Regions from separate parts of the Polaromonas sp. P1_F1 genome, predicted to be linked through region 2. Evidence: predicted binding sites of a transcription regulator. Region 2 holds the regulator's gene; each other region holds the start of a gene.
The links. The regulator sigma-54, encoded in region 2, starts transcription at its own class of promoters, with help from an activator protein. The targets are predictions, from matches to a motif close to TGGCANGNAANCTGCTTT.

Region 1 (4,547 bases), on a different contig from region 2:
CGGCGCAGGCGGTCACCATCGGCCAGAAAGACAAGTACAACAGCAGCAAGATGGAAGAGTACCAGCGTGACCACGCTGTTTACATGGCGTTTGCGCCGGCCGAAGACCCCAGGATCGCGCTGGCGGTGATCGTGGAAAACGCCGGCTGGGGCGCCGGGGTGGCGGCGCCGATTGCACGGCGTGTTTTTGACTATGTGCTGCTGGGCCAATACCCGAGCGAGGAAGACATGGTGGCGGTGCAGAAGGGGCTGGCGGCAGCGCCCATCGGCAAGCCGCGTCAGGCCGCCGACGTGGCCGGCCAGCTGTCGGCCGGCGCAGCAGGCGCTTCCCCCGGCCCCACGAACGCCGCGGCTGCCGCTGCCGCCAAGGCCAGGACGGCGGCGATTGCGGAGGCGCTCAGCAAGCTGCCGCCGCCCATGGCGGCGGCGGGCATCAACCCCGATTGAGCCGGCCGTCGCTATCGATTTGAGAGCTGCTTGCGCATGCCTTTATTGGGCTGGACGCCAATTTGGTCATTAAACAGTGATGGCCGGATTTCAAGCAAAATCCGCCGAAAACCCATACAGGACGTGCGCAAGAAGCTACTAAATCAATAGCAAACTGGCAGCACGCCGTCAGCGCGCAAATGCGTCAAAAGCGGTTTTCAGGATCAGCGCGCTGACCACGGCGATAAACACCCCGCGCACAAAACCAGCCCCATGTTTCAAGGCCAGGCGGGTGCCCAGCAGGCTGCCTGCTACGTTGGCCACGGCCATCGTGAGGGCGAAATGCCACCAGACATGGCCTTTATAGGCAAAGAGCGCCAGCGCCGCCAGGTTGGTGGCGGTGTTGAGCAGCTTGGCCGAAGCCGACGCGTTCAAAAAGTCATAACCCAGCCAGCGCACAAATAAAAATACAAAAAAGCTGCCGGTGCCCGGGCCGAAGAAGCCGTCGTAAAACCCCAAAACCAGCCCGATGCAGCAGGCCGCCGCGGTCTCGGCACGGCCGGTAAAGCGGGGCGTGTGGTGGCGGCCCAGCTCCTTCCTGGCCAGGGTGTAAAGCAGTACCGCCAGCAGCACAAAGGGCAGGGCCTTGCGCAAAAATCCCGGCGAGATGACGGTGACCAGCCAGGCGCCTGCCAGCGAGCCGGTAAAACCCGCAGCCGCCGCCGGCAGCAGCGCCGCCCACCGAAGCTCCACGCGGCGGGCATATTGGGCCGTGGCAACCGCGGTGCCCCAGACCGAGGCCCCCTTGTTCACCCCAAACAGGGTGGCAGGATGGGTAGTGGGGAAAACGGCAAACAGGGCCGGCACCAGGATCAGCCCGCCGCCCCCGACGATAGAGTCCACAAAACCGGCGAGCAGGGAGGCCAACGAGACGATGAATAATTCCATGGCCCGGATTGTCCCATCGCATTGAATAGACTAATTGCTATCAAATAGATAGCTGTTTGCGCAAGACAGTCAATGGTTGCAAAGGTTTTTGAGGGTTTTACCCATCACGGCGGAGGCATAAAAAAAGCGCTGGGGTTGCCAGCGCTTTTTGCAAATCTGCATCTCTTGTGGAATGCCGCTTTGCTTGTGTACTTCTTAATGACTCTCTCGTGTCTCCTCGGCTCCTCGCGTTGCGAGCAGCAAGGCTCGTCAGCAAGTCATCCAATATAGCGGGCGCACTGTCCCAGTGCATTGGGGGTTTCCCGGCCCCGGGCTTTGGGCGGCCGCTGGTTCTGTGGATGTTTTTGGGGCACCACGCCAATCGTTTGCGCACTTTTGCAGTACATATTTTCCGTCGCAGTCCCATCACACGAGCTACTGCGGTATTGGCACGACTTATGCCTGTTGTTACCAATTGTTGGTTGATTGAACAGGCGGGCACCGTATGCATATGAACAGATTTCTGGCCTTGAGTATGTCTTTATGCTTGGGCCTGGCATGCCAGCAAGCCCTGGCACAGACCACGGCTCCCCCGGCAGTGGCGCCGCCAGCAGTCACTGCCAGCGCTCCGGAAGTCGCACCGTCCCCCGCACAGGCCACGATTCCTGCGCCTCCTGCCGCTCCGATGGCTGCCGCGTCTGCGCCCCTTCCTGTGCCTCCTGCGGCTGCCCCGGCACCGCTGACGCAGCCAGGGCTGGTCGGCGTGGAGACCCTCAATGGTGCCGACACCGCCTGGATGATGACCTCCACCGCACTGGTATTGCTCATGACCCTGCCCGGCATTGCCCTTTTTTACGGCGGCATGGTGCGCAGGAAAAGCGTGCTCAACGTCATGGCCTGCGTCGTCGCCATCTGTGCCGTCGTCAGCCTGCTCTGGTTTGCGGTGGGGTACTCCATCGCCTTCACGCCCGGCAAAGGTGCGCTTGGGCACTATCTGGGTGGTCCCGAGCGGCTCTGGTTCACCGGGCTGGACTACGTGAAGGATGCGCAGAAGGTGGCCGTGAGCCATATCGCGCCCAACATTCCCGAGTCGGTCTACGCCATGTTCCAGCTGACCTTCGCCATCATCACGGCCGCGCTGGTGGTCGGATCGTTTGTGGAACGCATGCGGTTTTCCGCGATGCTGGTGTTCATGTCGCTGTGGACCGTCGTCGTTTACGCACCCATTGCCCACTGGGTCTGGGAGCCCAATGGCTGGCTGGCGCGCATGGGCGCGCTGGACTTTGCCGGCGGCTCGGTCGTGCACATCAATGCCGGCATTGCCGGGCTGGTCTGTGCCTACGCGCTCGGGCCACGCCACGGCTACGGCCGTGAACCGTTTACGCCTTTCAACCTGGGCCTGACCATGGCCGGTGCCGGCATGCTGTGGGTCGGCTGGTTTGGCTTTAACGCCGGCTCCGCCGTGGCCTCCGACGGCCGGGCCGGCCTGGCGATGGCCGTCACGCACATCGCGGCGGCCGCGGGCGCTCTCTCGTGGATGGCGGCCGAATGGATTGTTCGCGGGCGTCCTTCCCTGCTGGGACTGTGCTCGGGCCTGGTCGCCGGGCTGGTCGCCATCACGCCGGCGGCGGGCTTTGTCTCGCCGCGCGCGGCCCTGGTGTTTGGCCTGGTGGCCGGCGTGGCCTGCTACTGGGGCGCCACGGGCCTCAAGCGCCTGCTCAACGCCGACGATTCACTGGACGTGTTCGGCGTGCACGGCGTGGGCGGCATTGTGGGTTCGCTGCTGACCGGCATCTTTGCCAGCAAGGCCATCTCCGGTGTCGAGGGCAGCCTGATGACCCAGGCGATCGGCGCAGGCGCCGTCATGCTCTACAGCCTGTTCATGACGGCGCTGGCCTTGTGGGTCACCTCGCTGATCGTCAGCCTGCGCGTCAGCGAAGCCGCCGAGAGCGACGGCCTGGACATCACCCAGCACGCCGAGCGGTTGGGCACGTAACTGACAAACAACGGACTCCACTTTCAAGGATTGCGCACCATGCCCTCCAGTGAAAAAATTGCCGTTGCGGCCCACCTGCATGTGCTGTTGCGCCGCAAAACCGGCCGCGTGACCGACACCGAGTGGATGGCCGGTAACCAGGAATACGCCGCCGAAATAGCGCGTTTTGCGCGGGAAAAAGCCGCCGAGGATGGCCACGTGGACCTGGCGGTGTGGGCCGACCGGCTTGAAGAAATCATGGCCACCCCCGAGCCCAAGGCACGCGTGCCGCTGGTGCAGTTGGTGTCCGAGGTGGTGAAGGAGCGCAGCCAGCCGGTGCTTGCCCCGGCGCCTGTGCCCGACCGCCAGAGCGCCCGGTCCATCGATACCGAGGAAGAGGTCTATCCTGAATCAGGTTTTATCGAGTCGACATTCGGTGCCATCTTCGGCGAGGGCGAGTCGCCGCGAGAGCGCCGCCAGCGCGACCCGAATGCGCCGCGCTATGTGAAGGGCCTGCGATAACTTGTAGCCCCCTGTCTCGGCTCACTGCGTGTAGCCGGAACCCCCCTCAGGGTGGCAACACCTGCAGCCCGGCAAAGCCGGTTCTGCGGTGTTCTTGCCCCGAACGCGCTGCGCTTCGTGAAGAGCTTGCGCTGAACGCTGCGGGGGTTTTCCCGCTTAATTACTTTGCCGGCGCGGCATGCGGCGCTGCGGCTTCCCGAGCGCGGTTCAGGCTGTGCGCCAGCATGTTGCGGGTGCGAATGCGGATGTTGGCGCTGGCATCTTAAGCAAACGCGGCCACATAAGGGTGGCCTGCGTTATCCGCCAGGATGCTGCGCCGCACCTGATCCAGGCCGGCATCGCAGGCCGCCAGTGCGGCATCGGCGAGCACAAACACGGACTGCTCCGGGTTGTCTTTCAGCGACTGCAAGGCGCTCTGGGCACAGCGCTGGTAGTCGTTGATGGCCGTGGCCACCGGGGCGCGGGCAATCGACAGCGGGTCCTGGCTGGCGCGCGGCGCCGGGCTACAGGCAGACAGGGCAGTCAGCAGCATGGCGATCAGGAAGGTGGGCAGACTCTTCATGATTTCGGTCGGTCGGGCGGCGGTGGTCTGCGGCATCTTCCGATTGTGTCATCGGGGTGCAAATGCAAGCGGGCGCCCACCATGTCATGAGGGTGGTGGAAAAAGTTGACAGGGGTAAATTGCGCTAGCCAGCGCC
Region 2 (4,547 bases):
TGATAGCTGCATGGGCTGAAAAGCAGGGCCTCAACAAGGCCAAATTCGTTGAGTTCTACAACTCCTTTTCGGTCGCCTCCAAGGCGCGCAAGGCCACACAGCTGCAGGATAGCTACAAAGTGGCCGGCGTGCCGTCGCTGGGTATCGCGGGGCGTTATTACACCTCGTCGGACCAGACCCAAACCATGACCCGCGCGCTGCAGGTCACAGATCACCTGATCGCCCAATCCCGCAAGGCCAAATAAAGAAAGCGCCTGCGGCCGTGCGCCGCGCCAAACACTGGCTCACAAAACCCGCCCGATTTCCGGCGGGTTTTTTTATGCCCCTAATATTCCCCGTGCAAGCCATTCCCGGAGCTGGCATGGCTACAATGGCCCAACACCAAGCAGCAAGATTCGTGCCTTATGAAACACCCCATTTTTTCTTTCATCCTGCCGGTCATTCTGGTGCTGGGGGTGGCTTTCCCGGCCAGCGCCGAAAAAGCCGACCGGGACAAGCCCATGAACGCGGAGGCAGATGCCCTGCGTTATGACGACCTGAAGCAAACCAGTGTTTTTACCGGCAATGTGGTGATCACCAAGGGCACGACCATCGTGCGCGGCGAGCGCGTTGACGTCATGCAGGATCCCGAAGGCTACCAGCAGGCGGTGTCCATCGCGGCGCCCGGCAAGCTGGCGTTTTACCGGAAAAAGCGTGACGGCGTAGACGAATACATCGAAGGCGAAGGCGAACGCATTGAATATGACAGCCGTGCAGACCTGGTGAAGTTCATCAAGCGGGCGGTGGTGCGCCGCTACAACGGCGCCACCCTGGTGGACGAAACCACCGGCAGCCTGATTGTTTACGACAACAACACCGACGTCTTCACCGTGGATGGGGGCGCGCAAAATCGTACGGCCAGCAACCCCACAGGACGGGTTCGCGCCATGCTGTCACCCCGCGCGACAGCCTCGGCCCCCGTCGCGGCGCCGCCCGCAGGCCCCGCCCCGGTTCTGCGCCCCAGCACGACGCTGGGCAATGAAAAGAACTAGAAAGACCTGCACAGATGGATGTGGTGACTGACACTTCAGCGGCCCCGGCCGCTCCTGCCCTGACCCCCAGCCGCCTTGTTGCGCAAGGTCTGCAAAAATCGTACGGCAGCCGCAAGGTGGTGCAGGACGTTTCGCTGTCCGTGCAAAAAGGCGAAGTCGTGGGCCRGCTGGGCCCCAACGGCGCGGGCAAAACGACCTCGTTCTACATGATCGTGGGCCTGGTGCGCGCCGATGCAGGCGAAATTTCCATCGACGGCGAGTCGGTCGAGCACATGCCGATTCACCTGCGTGCCCGCCTGGGCCTGAGCTACCTGCCGCAGGAAGCGTCGATTTTCCGCAAGCTCACGGTCGAAGAAAACGTGCGTGCCGTGCTGGAGCTGCAGCTCGACAAAACCGGAAAGCCGCTGGGGCGCGCAGACATCGAGTCGCGGCTCGACGCGCTGCTGCAGGATTTGCGGGTAGATCATTTGCGCAACTCACCGGCACCGGCGCTCTCGGGCGGCGAGCGCCGCCGGGTCGAAATCGCGCGGGCGCTGGCAACCCAGCCGCGCTTCATCCTGCTGGATGAGCCCTTTGCCGGTATCGACCCCATTGCCGTGATCGAAATCCAGCGCATCATCGGTTTCCTCAAATCGCGCGGCATCGGCGTGCTGATCACCGACCACAACGTGCGTGAAACACTGGGCATTTGCGACCACGCCTACATCATCAGCGACGGCCATGTGCTGGCGCAAGGCACACCGTCCGAGATCGTGAACAACGCCGATGTACGAAGAGTCTATCTCGGCGAACACTTCAAGATGTGAAGATGGTTCCCCCCTGTTGTCGCTCACTTCGTGTAGCTCCCTCTCCCCCTCTGGGGACGGCGCCTGCGGCCTGGCGAAGCCAGTTCCGCGGCCCCTGCTGGCCGAAGACATGTCGTTTTATCTTTCCGCACATTTGAAAATCCAGTGAAACAAGGCCTGTCACTCCGCGTCTCGCAGCATCTTGCGCTGACGCCCCAGCTGCAGCAGTCGATCCGGCTGTTGCAGCTGTCGACGCTTGAGTTGAGCCAGGAGGTCGAGCAGATGCTCGACGAAAACCCGTTTCTGGAAGTGTCGGAAGAGACGGCGGTGCGCGAAGAGTTTGGGCTGGAGCACATCAACACGCCGGTAAGCCAGGACAGCCGCGAGTTTGAATCTGCTACGGATTCGATAGCTGGCGGCGCAGACGAGACTGGCGCTACAGCCCCGAATGACGCAGAAGTCAGTGCGGAGCCCAAGCTCGAGGAAAGCTGGGAAGGCGATGGCACGGTAGAAACCACGCCCGACGACAGCGAGTGGGGAAGCGACGCACCGGCGCGCAAGAACAACAATGAAGAGAGCGAAGCCGAGGCCTCCGACCTCACGGGCAGCCATGAGTCGCTGCAGGACCACCTGCACCGGCAATCGCTGAGCTTGCGCCTGTCGGAGGAAGATCGCGCCGCGCTGCACTTCCTCATTGAATCGCTCAACGACGACGGCTACCTTGAAGACAGCCTGGCGTCGCTCGCGGCCGGTCTTGCAAGAGATGACATGGCGCAGGCGGAAGAGCTGGAGCAGCGTTTTGCGATGGCGCTCAAGCTGCTGCACCACATGGAGCCTGCCGGTGTCGGTGCGCGCAACCTGGCGGAATGCCTGAGCCTGCAACTGCTGGACTGCAAGGACTGCGAAGAAACCCGCGCAGCCATTGCCATGTGCAAGCAGCCCATGGAGCTGCTGGCCAAGCGCGATGTCAAGCGCCTGTCGCACCTGTGTGGGTTCACCGAAGCCGCCATCAAGGGCGCCATCACGGTGATTGGCCGGCTCGACCCCAAGCCCGGGCGCCGCTTTGTGAACGTGGAGCGCAACCTGATCGTGCCCGACGTCATCGTCATCAAATCGGGCCGGGGCTTCAAGGTTTCGCTCAATGGCGACGTCATGCCGCGCCTTCGCGTGCACGACATTTATGCCAATGCCCTCAAGCAGCACAAAGGCCAGGGCGGCCAGGCGCTGCAGCAGCGCCTGCAGGAGGCCCGCTGGTTCATCAAGAACATCCAGCAGCGCTTTGACACCATCCTGCGCGTAAGCAGCGCGATTGTGGAACGGCAGAAAAACTTCTTCACGCACGGCGAACTCGCCATGCGGCCGCTGGTGCTGCGCGAAATCGCCGATGAACTGGGCCTGCATGAGTCCACCATCTCCCGCGTGACCACGGCCAAGTACATGGGCACCCCTTTCGGTACTTTCGAGCTCAAGTATTTCTTCGGTTCCGCACTCGGCACCGAAACCGGCGGCAATGCTTCCAGCACAGCGGTGCGCGCGCTCATCAAACAATTTGTCTCGTCAGAAAGCCTCAAGAAGCCGCTCAGCGACAACCAGATTTCCGAAATGCTCAAGGAGCAGGGCATTGAATGCGCCCGCCGCACCGTGGCCAAGTACCGCGAGGCGCTCCGCATCGCGCCCGCCAACCTGCGCAAATCACTCTAGCCGCCCAATCAGGCCGCGCTGCCCCGCCCCTCAAAGTCAGTCATGAATCAACTCCAACTCTTTTTACCGTGCGCCGCAGGCGTCGAAACCCTGCTGGCCACCGAGGTCAAGCGTGTCACCGGGATCGACGGCAAAGCCTGGCGCGCCGGCGTGCAGCTGCAGGCTTCGTGGCGCGACGCGTTGCAGCTCAACCTGCACAGCCGGCTGGCGCAGCGCGTGCTGATCGAGCTGCAGCACAACCAGTACCGCAGCGAACAAGACCTCTACAACGCAGCTGCCAACGTGGCCTGGGAAATCTGGTTCACGCCCAAGCAGACCTTCAAGGTCGAGATCACGGCCCAGCACAGCCCGCTGCAAAGCCTGAACTTCGCGGCGCTGAAGATCAAGGACGCGATCGCCGACCGCTTTCGCGCCAAGTTCGACGACGTGCGGCCCAGCGTCGACACGCGCTGGCCCGACGTGCGCGTCTACGTGCACCTGACGACGGACACCGTCACGGTCTACATCGACACCTCGGGCGAGCCGCTCTTCAAGCGCGGCTGGCGCGAAGACAAGGGTGATGCCCCGCTGAAGGAAACCCTGGCCGCCGCCATGATTGCCGCCAGCGGATGGGATCAGCTCTGTAAAGAAGGCGTGCCGCTCTATGACCCCTGCTGCGGCTCGGGCACCATCGCGATTGAAGCCGCGCAAATCGCCTGCAACATTGCGCCCGGCATCAACCGCCGTTTTGCCTTTCAGAAATACCTGCCCTTCCAGGGCCATGTCTGGGACGGCCTGCTCGACCAGGCCGAAGCCGCCATCACCGAACCTACAGCGCCGGTGTTCGGCAGCGACGTGTCTTTCCGCATGGTCGACTTTGCCGAACGCAATGCCGAGCGTGCCGGTGTGGCCAATGCGGTGGAATTCCGCGGCGGCGACGCCCTGCAGCGCATGCCGCCCGCGCCTTCGGGCGTGATGCTGGTGAATCCGCCTTACGGCGAGCGTATTGATGTGGCAGGTGTGGCCGGCATCACCGGCGTGCAGGGGCGCG
Region 3 (4,547 bases), on a different contig from region 2:
GTGGTTCGTGTCTCCAGCAAGGAAGACGCACCCCGCAAAATCAAGGCCGCATGGCGCTTCCCGCTGGAAATCGATACCGCCAACAGCAGCGCCAAACTGGAAAACGGCGTGTTGACCCTGACACTGGGCAAAAAAGTCCCTGTCAGCAACGTCACCCACCTCGACATCCAGTAACCACCGACCAAAGCCGGTTAGCCGTCCCTGCCAGCCGGGGCCGTGGAACCGGCTTTGCCGGGCCGCAGGCGCAGCGGCCCCCTCGGGGGGACGGGGAACTACGCGGCGCGAGCGACCGTGGGGGTCAAACTCCAGCGCGGCTTCACATCAAACGTGTAGTCGCGCTGAAGCGTTTCAAGCCCCGCCTGCAGCCGCATGCCGGCCGCCAGCGCAATCATGGCGCCGTTGTCGGTGCACAAATGCAGTTCCGGGTAATGCACACGAATACCGCGTTGCTTGCACACGGCATTGAGCTGGCTTCGCAGCAGCGCATTGGCGCCCACGCCGCCCGCCACCACCAGGCGTTTGAGTCCGGTTTGCGCCATGGCGGCCAGTGATTTTTTCACCAATACTTCCACGATCGCCGCCTGCGTGGATGCCGCGAGGTCGGCCTTGCGGCTGTCCAGCTCCGCACCCAATTTTTTGGCCTGAGTCAGCACTGCGGTTTTGAGCCCGGCAAATGAAAAATCCAGGTCACCACTGTGCAGCAAGGGTCGCGGCAACTTGAAGGCCGCGCAGTCGCCGTGCTCAGCCAGCTTCGACAGATGGGGCCCGCCGGGATAAGGCAAGCCCATCAGCTTGGCCGACTTGTCAAAAGCCTCACCTGCCGCATCGTCAATGGTTTCACCGAGCAATTCGTAACTGCCGACCCGGTCCACCCGCATCAGCTGGGTATGGCCGCCAGACACCAGCAGCGCCACAAAAGGAAACTCGGGCGGGTCGGCGCTCAGAAAGGGCGACAGCAAATGCCCTTCCAGGTGATGCACACCCATCGCAGGCTTGCCCAGCGCCGCCGCCAGCGAGCAAGCAATACCCGCCCCCACCAGCAGCGCACCCGCAAGCCCAGGGCCGCGTGTATACGCCACCACATCCACTTGCGCCAGGCTGCTGCCCGCCTCGGCCATCACCTGATGCGTCAAAGGCAAGACACGCCGGATATGGTCCCGGCTCGCCAGCTCAGGCACCACACCACCATAAGCCTGGTGCATGTCGATCTGGCTGAACAAGGCGTGCGACAGCAGGCGCGGCACGCCACTGCCGCTGGCATCCACCAGCGCCACACCGGTTTCATCGCAACTCGATTCGATTCCCAAGACTCTCATCCTTCGAGTGTAAAGCCCCCCCCGTTCAGGCTCACTACGTGTAGCCTGCCCCCCTCAAGGGGGGGGTGCCTGCGGTCTGGCAAAGCCAGTCCCGCGGCTCCCGCTGGTTGAGCCCCTCCTCAACCCAGCATGAGCCCTGGAACCGGCTTTGCCGGGCCGGAGGGCGGGCGGACCCCTCGGGGAGGTAAGGAGTTACACACAGTGAACGACCGTGGGGGCACGTTTCTTGCACTAAATCCTGCATGACGCCGTCCCAATCCCTGCGCCTTGTCATCATCGCCCCGGACCTGCTGGAGTCCGTGTCCGATGACGACCATGCGCGGGAGCTGGCCGAGCGCTCGCGCCAGCTGCGCATCGGATTGCTGGAAAACGGTTACAACATCGTCGCGGTGCTCCCGGCCGATACCTTCCTGGACGAGCGCCTGGCGCAACTGCAACCCGACATGATCATCGTGGACGCCGAAAGCGAGGCCCGCGATTCGCTGGAGCATGTGGTGATGGCGACGCGGGACGCCCGCCGGCCCATCGTGCTGTTCACCAACGACAACGACACCAGCCACGTGAAGGATGCCGTCGCCGCCGGCGTGTCGGCCTATGTAGTGGCCGGCCTCTCCCCGGACCGCATTCGGCCTATCCTGGACGTGGCCATGGCGCGCTTTGAGCACGAACAGGGCCTCCGCAAGGAACTGGCACACGCCAAAACAGAGCTGCATGACCGAAAAGTCATAGACCGGGCCAAGGGCATGCTGATGCAGCGCCAGGGCCTGACCGAACAGGCCGCCTTCGAAAAGCTGCGCAAGGCAGCGATGGATAAGGGCCTGCGGCTGGGCGAAGTCGCCCAGCGCATGCTCGACGCCCTGGATTTGCTGGGATAAATCCCGGGCCTGATCTCAGGTAACCCTCAATTGGTGCACCGCACAAATACGGTGCAAGCATCAAACCACCGCCTCGCACCGCCTTTCCCCGCAGCCACTGGTGCACGCAGTGCGTCCGGGCACTTTCCCTTCTCAAAACGACCCGCTGTCACAGCACTCAGCATCGCTGGCACAGCTTTTGCAATGCCCTAGGCACTGGTCAAAGATGGCCAACCGGCACAGCACTTCAATGGCGAAGTGTGTGGTGCCCCCAAGGAACAAAGGCGTTCGCACCCTGCATCACGTTCAACGTGTTGCCCGGGTCGAGCGCCTTTTTGTTTTTGTCTTTCGTTTTAACTATCAGGAGCCGCTGACATGACTGAACTGCTGAAATCTTCGCTGACTCGCCGCACCGTGCTGCAGGCCGCGGCCGTAGGCGCCGTGGGCATCAACCCCGCCCTGCGCGCTGCCGTCTATGCCCAGGGCTCAGACGCACCAGAGAAGAAGGAAGTCAAGATCGGCTTCATTCCGCTGACCGACTGCGCCTCGGTGGTCATGGCCTCAGTGCTGGGCATTGACCAGAAATACGGCGTCAAGATCATCCCGACCAAGGAAGCCAGCTGGGCCGGCGTACGCGACAAGCTGGTCAACGGCGAACTGGACTTCGCCCATGTGCTCTACGGCCTGGTCTACGGCGTCCACATGGGCACAGCCGGCCCCAAGAAGGACATGGCTGTGCTGATGACGCTCAACAACAACGGCCAGGCCATCACGCTGTCCAAGAAACTGGCCGACAAGGGCGCCATCGACGGCCCGGGCCTGGCCAAGCTCATGGCCAGCGACAAGCGCGAATACACCTTCGCCCAGACCTTCCCGACCGGCACGCACGCCATGTGGCTTTACTACTGGCTGGCCGCCAACGGCATCAACCCGATGAAGGACGCCAAGGTCATCACCGTGCCGCCACCGCAAATGGTGGCCAACATGCGCGTGGGCAACATGGACGGCTTCTGCGTGGGCGAGCCCTGGGGCCACCGCGCCATCATCGACGGCATAGGCGTGACCGCCGTGACCACCCAGGACGTCTGGAAAGACCACCCTGAAAAAGTGCTGGGCACCACGGCCGACTTCGTCAAAAAATACCCCAATACAGCGCGCGCCGTGACCGCCGCCATCATCGAAGCCGGCAAGTGGATTGACGCCAGCCTCTCCAACAAAAACAAGATGGCCGAGACCGTGGCCGACAAGAGCTACGTCAACACCAGCGTGGACGCCATCAACCAGCGCATCCTGGGCCGCTACCAGAACGGCATGGGCAAGACCTGGGACGACCCGAACTACATGAAGTTCTACAACGACGGTGCGGTGAGCTTCCCTTACCTGTCCGACGGCATGTGGTTCCTCACGCAGCACAAACGCTGGGGCCTGATCAAGGAGCATCCGGACTACCTGGGCATCGCCAAACAGATCAATCACATCGACGTCTACAAACAGGCCGCGACGGCTGCCAAGGCGAGCGTTCCCAAAGACATCATGCGCAGCAGCAAGCTGATGGACGGCACGGTGTGGGACGGCAAGGACCCGAAAAAATACGCCGACAGTTTCAAGGTTCACGCCTGAACACCCACGCTATATCCACGCTACACCCCACCCAACCTTCCCACGTAAAGAGGTGACGCCATGGTCAGTGCCGTATTTCACAACCCGCTGGAGGCGGCAACCCCTGCAAGCCGCAGCAACGAAAGGCCCAGAGAGGCCGTCGCTATCAATTCGATAGCTGGCGGCGCTTATCCAACGGGCTCCGCAGCCAAAAATAACATGAACGTTTCAATAAAACCCATGCCCGCCACCAAGCCATCCCGCGATGCCTCCTGGCTCTGGCTCACCATCCTGCCCCCCCTGTTGGGCCTCGGTTTGCTGGTGCTGATCTGGGAGCTTGTTTTCATGGGCACGGCCGGCAGCATTCCCTCGCCCAAAGACACCTTTGTGCAGGCGGTGCAGATCTTCAGCGACCCGTTTTACAGCAAGGGGCCGAATGACCAGGGCGTGGGCTGGAACGTGCTGTCGTCGCTCAAGCGCGTGGCCATGGGCTTTGGCATGGCGGCCGTCGTCGGCATACCGGTCGGCTTCATGATCGGTCGCTTCAATTTTTTGAGCCGCATGTTCAACCCGCTGATCAGCCTCTTGCGCCCGGTGTCGCCGCTAGCCTGGTTGCCGATTGGTCTGCTGGTCTTCAAGGGCGCCAACCCGGCTGCTATCTGGACCATCTTCATTTGCTCCATCTGGCCCATGATCATCAACACGGCTGTCGGTGTACAACGCGTGCCGCAGGACTACATGAACGTGGCGCGTGTGCTCAATCTCAGCGAGTGGAAGA

Region 1: AC1DZE_RS17985 (ammonium transporter) is a predicted target of sigma-54. The motif match lies at 1,800-1,817, and genes of this name have one in related genera.
Region 3: AC1DZE_RS12450 (CmpA/NrtA family ABC transporter substrate-binding protein) is a predicted target of sigma-54. The motif match lies at 2,359-2,376, and genes of this name have one in related genera.

The regions. Positions count from the first base shown of each region.
Region 1 covers NZ_JBFUBJ010000007.1:35,900-40,446, reverse strand. Annotated here, with positions in the region: gene mrdA (penicillin-binding protein 2) at 1-446, shown strand, start outside; gene AC1DZE_RS17990 (TSUP family transporter) at 615-1,373, opposite strand; gene AC1DZE_RS17985 (ammonium transporter) at 1,888-3,348, shown strand; gene AC1DZE_RS17980 (hypothetical protein) at 3,388-3,849, shown strand; gene AC1DZE_RS17975 (hypothetical protein) at 4,112-4,447, opposite strand.
Region 2 covers NZ_JBFUBJ010000009.1:86,981-91,527, reverse strand. Annotated here, with positions in the region: gene AC1DZE_RS20325 (thiol:disulfide interchange protein DsbA/DsbL) at 1-245, shown strand, start outside; gene lptA (lipopolysaccharide transport periplasmic protein LptA) at 405-1,031, shown strand; gene lptB (LPS export ABC transporter ATP-binding protein) at 1,046-1,837, shown strand; gene AC1DZE_RS20310 (RNA polymerase factor sigma-54) at 1,982-3,517, shown strand; gene AC1DZE_RS20305 (THUMP domain-containing class I SAM-dependent RNA methyltransferase) at 3,560-4,547, shown strand, end outside.
Region 3 covers NZ_JBFUBJ010000004.1:67,395-71,941, reverse strand. Annotated here, with positions in the region: gene AC1DZE_RS12465 (Hsp20/alpha crystallin family protein) at 1-174, shown strand, start outside; gene tsaD (tRNA (adenosine(37)-N6)-threonylcarbamoyltransferase complex transferase subunit TsaD) at 273-1,316, opposite strand; gene AC1DZE_RS12455 (ANTAR domain-containing response regulator) at 1,559-2,191, shown strand; gene AC1DZE_RS12450 (CmpA/NrtA family ABC transporter substrate-binding protein) at 2,546-3,790, shown strand; gene ntrB (nitrate ABC transporter permease) at 4,010-4,547, shown strand, end outside.